DNA from 3 places in the Halomonas sp. AOP27-A1-41 genome. Region 3 is predicted to be linked to each of the others. Evidence: predicted binding sites of a transcription regulator. Region 3 holds the regulator's gene; each other region holds the start of a gene.
What was found. Region 3 encodes sigma-54, which starts transcription at its own class of promoters, with help from an activator protein. Its sites were predicted from a motif close to TGGCACNNNNNTTGCTNT; they were not measured.
Positions count from the first base shown of each region.

Region 1: ACT3TC_RS09085 (P-II family nitrogen regulator) is a predicted target of sigma-54. The motif match lies at 1,915-1,932, and genes of this name have one in related genera.
Region 2: atzF (allophanate hydrolase) is a predicted target of sigma-54. The motif match lies at 1,534-1,551, and genes of this name have one in related genera.

Region 1 covers NZ_JBQSXT010000011.1:34,690-37,968, reverse strand. The annotation lists gene glnK (P-II family nitrogen regulator) at 1-45, opposite strand, end outside; gene ACT3TC_RS09090 (ammonium transporter) at 209-1,456, opposite strand; gene ACT3TC_RS09085 (P-II family nitrogen regulator) at 1,503-1,841, opposite strand; gene ACT3TC_RS09080 (accessory factor UbiK family protein) at 2,193-2,534, shown strand; gene ACT3TC_RS09075 (helix-turn-helix transcriptional regulator) at 2,734-3,279, shown strand, end outside.
Region 2 covers NZ_JBQSXT010000011.1:93,874-97,152, forward strand. The annotation lists gene atzF (allophanate hydrolase) at 1-1,493, opposite strand, end outside; gene urtA (urea ABC transporter substrate-binding protein) at 1,865-3,184, shown strand; gene urtB (urea ABC transporter permease subunit UrtB) at 3,269-3,279, shown strand, end outside.
Region 3 covers NZ_JBQSXT010000001.1:299,946-303,224, reverse strand. The annotation lists gene lptB (LPS export ABC transporter ATP-binding protein) at 1-535, shown strand, start outside; gene ACT3TC_RS01285 (RNA polymerase factor sigma-54) at 659-2,068, shown strand; gene hpf (ribosome hibernation-promoting factor, HPF/YfiA family) at 2,167-2,475, shown strand; gene ACT3TC_RS01275 (PTS sugar transporter subunit IIA) at 2,480-2,950, shown strand; gene rapZ (RNase adapter RapZ) at 3,018-3,279, shown strand, end outside.

The DNA of each region.
Region 1 (3,279 bases), on a different contig from region 3:
GTCATCAAGCTTAAACGGCTTGATAATGGCTGAGATCAATTTCATTGAGACATCCTCTAGCTTGGTGGCCATTGTCTTGTCTATTGGGTGCGGCGAAAGCCAGCCACCTCTGGTGCTAAGCATACACCGCTACAGGCGGAGAATAAAAAGGCCTTCCTCGAAAGGAAGGCCATAAGGAGCACGCCAGCTCACTTGCTTAGTATTATGCTTATTTCTTAACGCTAAACTCAGGGTAGGCTTCAAGACCACATTCCGCGATATCCACGCCTTCATACTCTTCTTCTTCGCTCACCCGGATGCCCATGATGGCTTTCAGCACCAGCCAGACCACCAGGCTTGTCAGAAACACCCAACCGAAGATACCCGCAATACCCATCATTTGAGCACTGAAGGACGCGCCATCATTGGTGATAGGCACCGCCAGCACGCCCCAGATACCCGCCACGCCGTGAACGGAAATAGCACCGACCGGATCATCCAGCTTGAGCTTATCAAGCGATACAATCGCTACGACCACAATAGCACCGCCCACCGCACCGATAATGGTGGCACCTAATGCCGTTGGCGAGAGCGGGTCAGCGGTAATCGCCACCAGGCCAGCCAGCGCACCGTTAAGCGCCATGGTCAGGTCCGCTTTACGGAACCACAGTTTGGCCAGGACCAGCGCGGCAATCACACCGCCAGCAGCGGCCGCATTGGTATTGGCAAACACCTGGGCGACGTTGTTGGCCGACTCGATATCCGAGACTTTTAGCTCAGAGCCACCGTTGAAACCGAACCAACCCATCCACAAAATGAACGTACCCAGCGTTGCCAACGGCATGTTGGCACCGGGAATGGCATGGATAGCGCCATCTTTACCGTACTTACCTTTACGCGGCCCCAGAATCAGCACGCCTGCCAGAGCAGCGGCAGCGCCTGCCATGTGAACAATACCCGAGCCAGCATAATCCGAGTAACCCACGCTGCTCAGCCATCCGCCACCCCACGTCCAGTAGCCAGAAACCGGATAGATAAAGGCGGTCATGACCACAGCGAAGGCCAAAAAGGCCCATAGCTTCATGCGCTCAGCGACCGCACCGGAAACAATCGACATGGCAGTAGCCACAAAGACAACCTGAAAGAAGTAATCAGCGCGCATGGAGTAGTACGGCGCATCTTCGCCACCCGCCAGCACTGAATCGACGCTGTTCTCAGTACCCAGCAGAAAGCCCAGGCTGGGCAAGAAGCCGCCTTCGCCGCTGGAGTACATGAGGTGATACCCCACCAGCAGATACATGGTGCAGGCAATCGCAAACAGCGCGATGTTTTTCGTCAGAATCTCGGCGGTGTTTTTAGCGCGCACCATACCCGCTTCAAGCATGGAGAAGCCCGCGGCCATCCACATGACCAATACACCGCACATCAAGAAGTAAAACGTGTCGAGCGCGTAGCTCAGATCAGCCAGTTCGTTCATTTGTTAGTTCCCCGTTGAACTACGAAGTAGCCCGGTAAGCCCCTGTTTAAACGGCATCAACGCCGCGTTCACCGGTACGAATTCGGATAACATCGTCGAGCGGTGTGACGAATACTTTGCCATCGCCGATTTTTCCACTGTTGGCGGCATTGCAAATGGCATCCATCACGCTTTCCAGGCGCGCATCGTCAACCGCCACTTCTACTTTTACCTTGGGCAGAAAATCGACCACGTACTCAGCACCCCGGTAGAGCTCGGTATGCCCTTTCTGACGCCCAAAACCTTTTACCTCTGTCACGGTAATGCCCTGCACGCCGTTGTCGGCCAGTGCTTCGCGGACATCGTCAAGTTTGAATGGCTTAATGATGGCGGTGATGAGTTTCATCCCATATCTCTCCTGCTGATAAGTCCTGCTAGATAGCTAGCGGCATTGCCGCTGAAAATGGCGATGCTCTACTAATGCGCATACCGTGCCATTAGCTAATTTCTTATTAATTTTTAGTGGCTTAACAAAAAATAAGGCGCTTTTACGCACACCCCAAGATCGCGAAAGGCGTAGGACGCAACCGATTGCACCAAAAAAGAACCGGCACGAACGGTTGGCGCACCATGATTGGGCGACGAGATAAACGAATAAATGCGCCAATGCCATACGCAATACATGCGTACTGGCGGCGGGTTGCGTATCCTTAAAATAGTGCCCACTTTTAAAGCATCATTATTTAAGGAGAGAACCATGACGCCCCAGGACCGTATTAGCCGTTTGGCACAACAGATTGGCGACCGCTTACAAAATGCGTCACAAGCGCCCGAAGATATTCAGAAAGGCGTTCAACAGGTGGTTCGTGGTGCCTTTGATCGGCTGGAGCTCGTATCGCGGGAAGACTTCGATATCCTGATGGACGTTCTACAGCGCACGCGCTCGCGGGTAGAAGCCCTGGAGAGGCAAGTAGCGCAGTTGGAAGCTACGCTGGAAGCGAGTCAGCCTGAGAAGCACCTGCCAGTCGCCACTAAGGCCGCTGCCCCAAAACCGGCTGCCAGCAGCACACTGAACGACGATAAGAAAAGCGATACATAAGCACAGCACTGGTAACGCCTGCCGCCACCAAAATGAGAACATCTATCATTGCGTTTTAATCTACCGATGATAGGATCACGATGATTTACGCGTTCTCTGGATAACCCACGAACCGCTCCTCTTTTCAAGCGTCGCTCTTTTGGGCGGCGTTTTCTCGCTGGGTTGATCACTGGATTACCAAGCCGCAGGGTCCTTATTGATGCCAACCTTTACGTCGTTAACACCATCGACACTTAGCCAACTGGGCCAAACGTTCGGCATTGACTATCTGTATGCCGGGGAGGGAATTGACGACCCCATTGCCCAAGGCAACGTCAGTGATTTGCCGCTCTCTTCTGCGCTGCATCTCACCCTGTCCGACCTTGCTGTTCGTCAACGCTATGTCTCCCGCTCTACGCAGACAGTGCCCTGGTTTCTAAGTGTTGTTTTGGAAGGCTGGATTGACATCGCCCAAGGCCAGAAGCGGCTGACTATAGGCGCGGGGCAGGGGCTTTGCGCACACTTTACCCCGCAGGCGCCGTTGATCGTTGAACAACCGGCACAGCCACGGCTGCGTACCCTCAATATTGCGGTACTGGCCACAATTCCTAATGCGTTGCCTAGCGCTCAAGCGCCTCAGCTGCATGCCTGGGCGCCACCTTCCACACTCTTTGCTCAGCTACGCGCGAGTTGCGAAGCGCCACTGGACGACTGGCGGCATTCACTAGTCTGGCAGGGGCTTGCCCTACAGCTTCTTGGGCACGGC
Region 2 (3,279 bases), on a different contig from region 3:
AGCGGCATGCCGGAAAGATGAGCGCCTACCACAGCGACCTGAACGGTGGGGACGGCAAGGGTGGTATGAACGGTTTCCGGCGGGCGTGCCTGGTCAGTGGCACCCAGCGGCGTCGGGTGGGCATTTAGCCAGCGGCTGGCCAGGGTCTGCAGTTCCCGATCCTTCCAGGCGCCGCTCACCAGGGTAACGCCAAAAGGCAGTCCATCGTCGCGGAACCCGGCGGGTACCGCCAATGCGCAAAAATCGGCCAGGTTAACGAAGTTGGTATAGGTGCCGAGCTGGCTATTGAGCGTTAACGGGTCAGCATTAACCGCTTCGATAGTGGGCGCGGTAGGGGCGGTGGGGACTAACAGGCCATCGATATCATCCAAAAGATTATCGATCACCCTAACCAGCTCTTCCTTGCGGTATTGCGCCTTGAACGTATCGGTGGCGCTGTATTTACCCGCGTTACTAATAATGCCGCGCACCACGTCATTCATGTTCTGGGCATGTTCGGCCATGAAGGTTTCCACGGCGGCGTGGCGCTCTGCTACCCACGGCCCTTCATAAAGCAGGGCGGCCAGTTCAAGCATGGGGGCAAAATCAAGTTCGACGAGCGTTACCCCTTCAAGCTTTTGCCATTTTTCCACGGCCGTTTGCCATGCCTTTTCAGCCACCACGTCGCCGAAGAACTGGGGCGACTGGGGAATGGCAAGCCTGGCTAGCGGGCCAGGACGGCGTATGGCCGGGGCATCCAGGGGGAGGGCGCTTGGCGCCTTGCGTGAGAAAGCGTCGGCAGGCTCGAAGCCGGCCATTAGCTCGGCGATCTGCCCGGCATCATTGACAGTCAACGAGAAGATGGAGACGCAGTCCAGCGAGCGGCACGCCGGTACTACACCATCAATGCTGAACAGGCCTTTGGTGGGTTTAAGCCCGACCAGGTTATTTAAGCCAGCGGGCACGCGACCGGAGCCTGCCGTGTCGGTACCCAGTGAGAATGGCACTAGCCCGCGTGCCACCACGGACGCCGACCCAGAACTCGAGCCGCCGCTCACCACTTCAGGATTGAAGCTATTGGCCACGGCACCAAACGGCGAGCGGGTACCCACCAGGCCGGTGGCAAACTGATCCAGATTGGTCTTGCCGATGAGTACTGCGCCCGCGGCGCGCAGCTTGTCAATCAGAGCAGCGTCACGGGTGGGTTGATAGGCGTAGGCCGGGCAGCCCGCCGTGGTGGCAAACCCGGTGGCATCAATGTTGTCTTTCGCCGCAAACGGAATGCCGTAAAGCGGCAACTTGTCTATCTTGCCGTCTGCCTCGTCCAGACGTGTTTGAAGTGCTGCCAGGGCATGAGCCAGCCCCTCCTGGTCGAGAAGTGAAATCCAGGTATTGTCGGCACTATCAAGTTTGGCCAGTTGCGTGATCAATTCACCGAGTAAGGCTCCCGGGGTTGCGCCCTCGTTATATGCCTGCCGCCATTGTTCGAGTGTCCAGCCGCGTGTGGTCATCATGTTTGGCCCTTGGTTATCCATGGTCTTGTATACAAGTCATTTTGCAAACCACAGGCCAAGAAAATGCTAAATGTTTTAAAAACAGAAGCTTGGCGATAAAAGGATAAAAATGGACAGTTTTTATGCACTTTTATCGTGCGAATCAGACCGCTTTAGCACCAATGAAGTGCTTTAAGACCCTGAATCAAAGATGGAAAACTCCTGTAAAACAACTTGTATACTTTTTATATGGTTGAATTTTTTATGTTTTTTTAAAGTGTGGAACGCATCGTGCAATGTGCAGGACGAGTTACAGGCGCTTTCAGGCAATTGAGTACACCTGATTAATGACAAATATCTAGCTGCCCGCTTGCAGCTTGGGGATGCGAAACATGAACTTGAAAAAACAGGCACTGCTGGGTCTTTCTGCACTGGCCCTTTCGGTATCGTTTCATGCGTCAGCCAATGATGACCCTATCAAAGTGGGTATCCTTCACTCCCTTTCTGGCACCATGGCTATCAGTGAGTCGACGTTAAAAGACACTGTTGAAATGCTGATCCAGCAGCAGAACGAAGCCGGTGGTCTGCTGGGTCGTCAGCTGGAAGCCGTGGTAGTGGACCCGGCCTCCAACTGGCCGCTGTTTGCCGAACGCGCCCGCGAGCTGCTGGCCCAGTATGAGGTAGACGTGGTGTTCGGCAACTGGACATCGGTATCACGTAAAGCGGTGCTGCCGGTGTTTGAAGAACTCAATGGTCTGTTGTTCTACCCGGTGCAGTACGAGGGAGAAGAGTCGTCTGCAAACGTCTTCTATACCGGTGCCGCGCCCAACCAACAGGCGATTCCCGCTGTCGAGTATTTGATTAACGAAGTCGGCATTGAGCGCTTTGCTCTGGTGGGTACCGACTATGTCTATCCGCGCACCACCAACCGCATTCTCGAAGCGTTTCTGAAAGATGAGCACGGCGTGGCAGGCGACGACATCATGGTCAACTACACGCCCTTCGGCCACTCCGACTGGCAGAACATCGTCTCCGAGATTCGTCGCTTCGGTGAAGAGGGCAAGTCTACCGCGGTGATCTCGACCATCAACGGCGACGCCAACGTGCCGTTCTACCGCGAGCTTGCCAACCAGGGTATTGATGCCGCTGATATTCCAGTGATTGCGTTTTCGGTAGGTGAGCAGGAGCTTTCCGGTATCGACACTGCGCCGCTCGTTGGCCATCTGGCTGCCTGGAACTACTTCATGAGCGTGGATACCGATGACAACTACGACTTTATCGACGCCTGGATTGAGCACACCGGTAATGAAGAAGCGGTCACCAACGACCCAATGGAAGCCCATTACATCGGTTTCAACATGTGGGCCGAGGCGGTGCGTAAAGCGGGTACCACCGATGTAGGCGCGGTGAAGGATGCCATTATCGGCGTGAGTGTGCCCAATCTCTCGGGTGGCTATGCGGCGATGATGCCCAACCACCACATCACTAAGCCGGTACTGATTGGCGAAGTGCAGGACAATGGCCAGTTCGATATCGTCTGGCAAACGCCCTCAACCGTTGCCGGCGATGCCTGGTCCGACTACTTGCCCGGCTCGCGCGACCTGATTGCCGATTGGCGCAAGCCCATGGAGTGCGGCAACTTCAACGTTGTGAACGGCTCATGCGGTGGCAGCACCGCTACTGAAGAAGCCGAAGCGGCGCTCGCCGAATAATACTGGCCACCCCTTGCCGCCCGCCTGATCGGGCGGCAAGGGAGCACGCTAACTCTCCACCTTGACCACCAAAGGAACAACCCCATGAGGCGTTT
Region 3 (3,279 bases):
GCAAGACTTAACCCGCGTTCCCATGCACGAACGCGCGATGGCCGGCATTGGCTATCTACCCCAGGAAGCGTCTATTTTTCGCAAGCTATCGGTTGCGGATAATATTATGGCGATTCTGGAAACCCGCAAAGATCTGGACAGGGCAGGACGAGAGCAGCGGCTTGAGGCCCTGCTTGACGACTTTCATATTACCCACATCCGTGACAGCTTGGGCATGAGCCTTTCCGGCGGCGAGCGGCGACGCGTCGAAATTGCCCGCTCCTTGGCCACAGAGCCCGCGTTTATCTTGCTGGATGAGCCATTTGCAGGTGTCGACCCCATCTCGGTTGGTGAAATCAAGAGCATTATTCGCGCCTTAAAACAGCGCCACATTGGCGTGCTAATTACTGACCATAACGTCCGAGAAACACTGGATATTTGCGATATCGCCTATATTGTCGGTGACGGCCACATCATTGCTGGCGGCAGCCCTCAGACTATCCTTGATAACCAAAAAGTGAGGGAAGTTTACCTGGGTGCTGATTTTCGCTTATGAATTTAATTTCACCGCTAAACAGTGATCTGCAGTAAAAATTTTATCAGTGGCATGCTTATTGCACTTGCACAACAACATGACTCGCACTAGGGTGAAGCTTTCCGATTAACGAGTGGTTCTCAGATGGTCATGAAAGCTTCTCTCCAATTGCGTATCGGTACGCAGCTGACCATGACACCTCAGCTGCAGCAAGCGATTGCACTGCTACAGCTATCGACATTGGATCTACGTCAGGAAATTCAGCAGGCACTGGATGCCAACCCAATGCTGGAGCAGGAAGACGAGTTCGGCGAGCAGGCGACCGTCGAAACACCCGACGAGGAGTGGTCAGAAAGCATTCCCGAGGAACTGTCTGTCGATAGCGACTGGTCTGACACTTACCAGGACATGGGTAGCTCTGGCAGCGAAGGCCCTGATTTTGAACGCCAGGCCGCGGAACAAAGCCTGCATGGACATCTCCTTTGGCAGCTGGCGATGACCGATTTTACGGCTCGTGAGCAGCTAATCGCCGAAAGCCTGATTGATGCACTGGATGCCAATGGCTACCTGACGCAGCCGCTCAACGATATCCGCGATGGGTTACGTGCTCAAAGCATCGAAGGTCTCAGCCAGCGAGAGTTGGAAACCACTCTGATGCGCTTACAGCAGTTCGAGCCAACGGGCGTCTTCGCCCGTGACTTGCGCGAATGTTTGATGCTTCAGCTTGCAACGCTCCCCGACGACACGCCCCTACTGGTTCCCGCGCGCCGATTGGTTCGCCAGTTTCTTGAAGCGCTGGGCAAAAATGACATGCGCCTATTAAAGCGCCGCCTAAGCCTGGACGATGAGCAGCTAGACGATGTGATCGGTCTGATCCGAAGCCTGGACCCACGCCCAGGCAGCGCTTATGGCGTCACCGACGATAGCTATATCACGCCCGACCTGGTCGTACGTCATGATCATGAAGGCTGGCACCTGGAGCTAAACCCTGAAGCCCTGCCCCGGCTGCGTATCCAGCCCGACTACGCCAGTTTAATCAAGCGTGCAGACAAGAGTCAGGATAACCAGTTTTTAAAAGAGCACTTGCAAGAAGCGCGCTGGCTAATCAAAAGCCTGTCCAGCCGCAACGACACGCTTCTACGCGTAGGGCGCGAGATTATCACTCGCCAAATCGGTTTTTTAGAGCACGGTGAAGAAGCGATGAAGCCGTTGATTCTTGCCGATATTGCCGAGGCGGTTGAGATGCACGAATCAACCATTTCTCGGGTCACCACACAAAAATATATCCATACCCCACGGGGTGTCTTCGAACTTAAGTACTTTTTCTCAAGCCAAATTAGCGGGCAAGATGGCGCAGACAGCCACTCAAGCACCGCGATTCGCGCCCGGCTTAAAAAGTTGATTCAAGATGAGCCTCCCGGCAAACCTCTTTCGGACAGTCGTTTGGTGACATTACTGGGAGATGGCGGCATCACAGTGGCACGCCGTACGGTGGCGAAATATCGTGAGTCGCTGGGCATTCCCTCATCAAGTGAACGTCGTCGTTTGCGTTAGTCGTTACAAGAGAAATGGCAAAACTCGCGACAGGGGCTTTGCAACACCGTAAAAAGGGTTACAATCGAAATTCAGTCCGATGGATAAGGAGCACGTCAATGCAAGTAAATATCACGGGTCATCATGTAGAACTGACTGACGCCTTGCGTGACTACGTTAATGAAAAACTTGAACGCATCGAACGTCATTACGACCACATCACCACGGTACAAGTCACCTTATCTATTGAGAAGGAGCGCCAACATGCCGCGTGCACCCTTCATGCGGCAGGCGCCGACTTACATGCCGACGCCGAAGATGTCGATATGTATGCCGCTATTGACGCCTTAGCAGACAAAATTGATCGTCAACTCGTTAAGCACAAGGAAAAAGCACAAGCTCGCGCCCAAGGCGCTGGCGTGCGTTAATTCAATGACGTTGGAAACCATCCTCCCCCCGGAGCGCGTACTTTACGACGTGCCCGGGGGCAGCAAAAAGCGGGTGCTGGAGTTTTTCAGCACCTTTATCGCTCAAAATACACCCAGTCTGGATAGCCAGGAAGTTTTCAGCCGACTGATCGGCCGGGAACGTCTTGGCAGCACGGGGATCGGTAACGGCGTCGCCATCCCCCATGCGCGCAGCCCACATTGCGTTACGCCTATTGCGGGTTTTTTAAAATTATCAGAACCTATTGATTTTGATGCTATTGATGGCGACCCGGTCGACCTCGTCTTTGTGCTGCTTGTTCCCGAAGAGGCTGACGACACGCATTTGTCGCTTTTGGGCCAAGTGGCCACCATTATGAATGATGCGAGCACACGCCAGGCATTACGCAAAACCAGCAGCCAGCACGATTTGCTTGACCTGCTAATGGGCAAGATTCGCGAACAGGCCGCTCCATAATCGCCCATAACGACTAACACATTTTCATGCGTTATCCCTTTTATACGTTCAATCAGAGAGAGCCACTATGCAACTGGTGATTATTAGCGGCCGCTCTGGCTCTGGCAAATCAATCGCATTACAAGCGCTGGAAGATATTGGCTATTACGCCATTGATAATCTCCCCGCCATGTTGCTTGGTTCTTTGGTTGACGAACTCCGTGACGAGGGTGAGCGCACGCATCTAGCGGTCAGTATTGATGCCCGCAACCTGCCAGCGGCGCTTGAGCGCCTTCCCGCACTGCTTGAAGAGCTGCGCGCGCGGCCTATAGATTGTCAGGTTATCTATC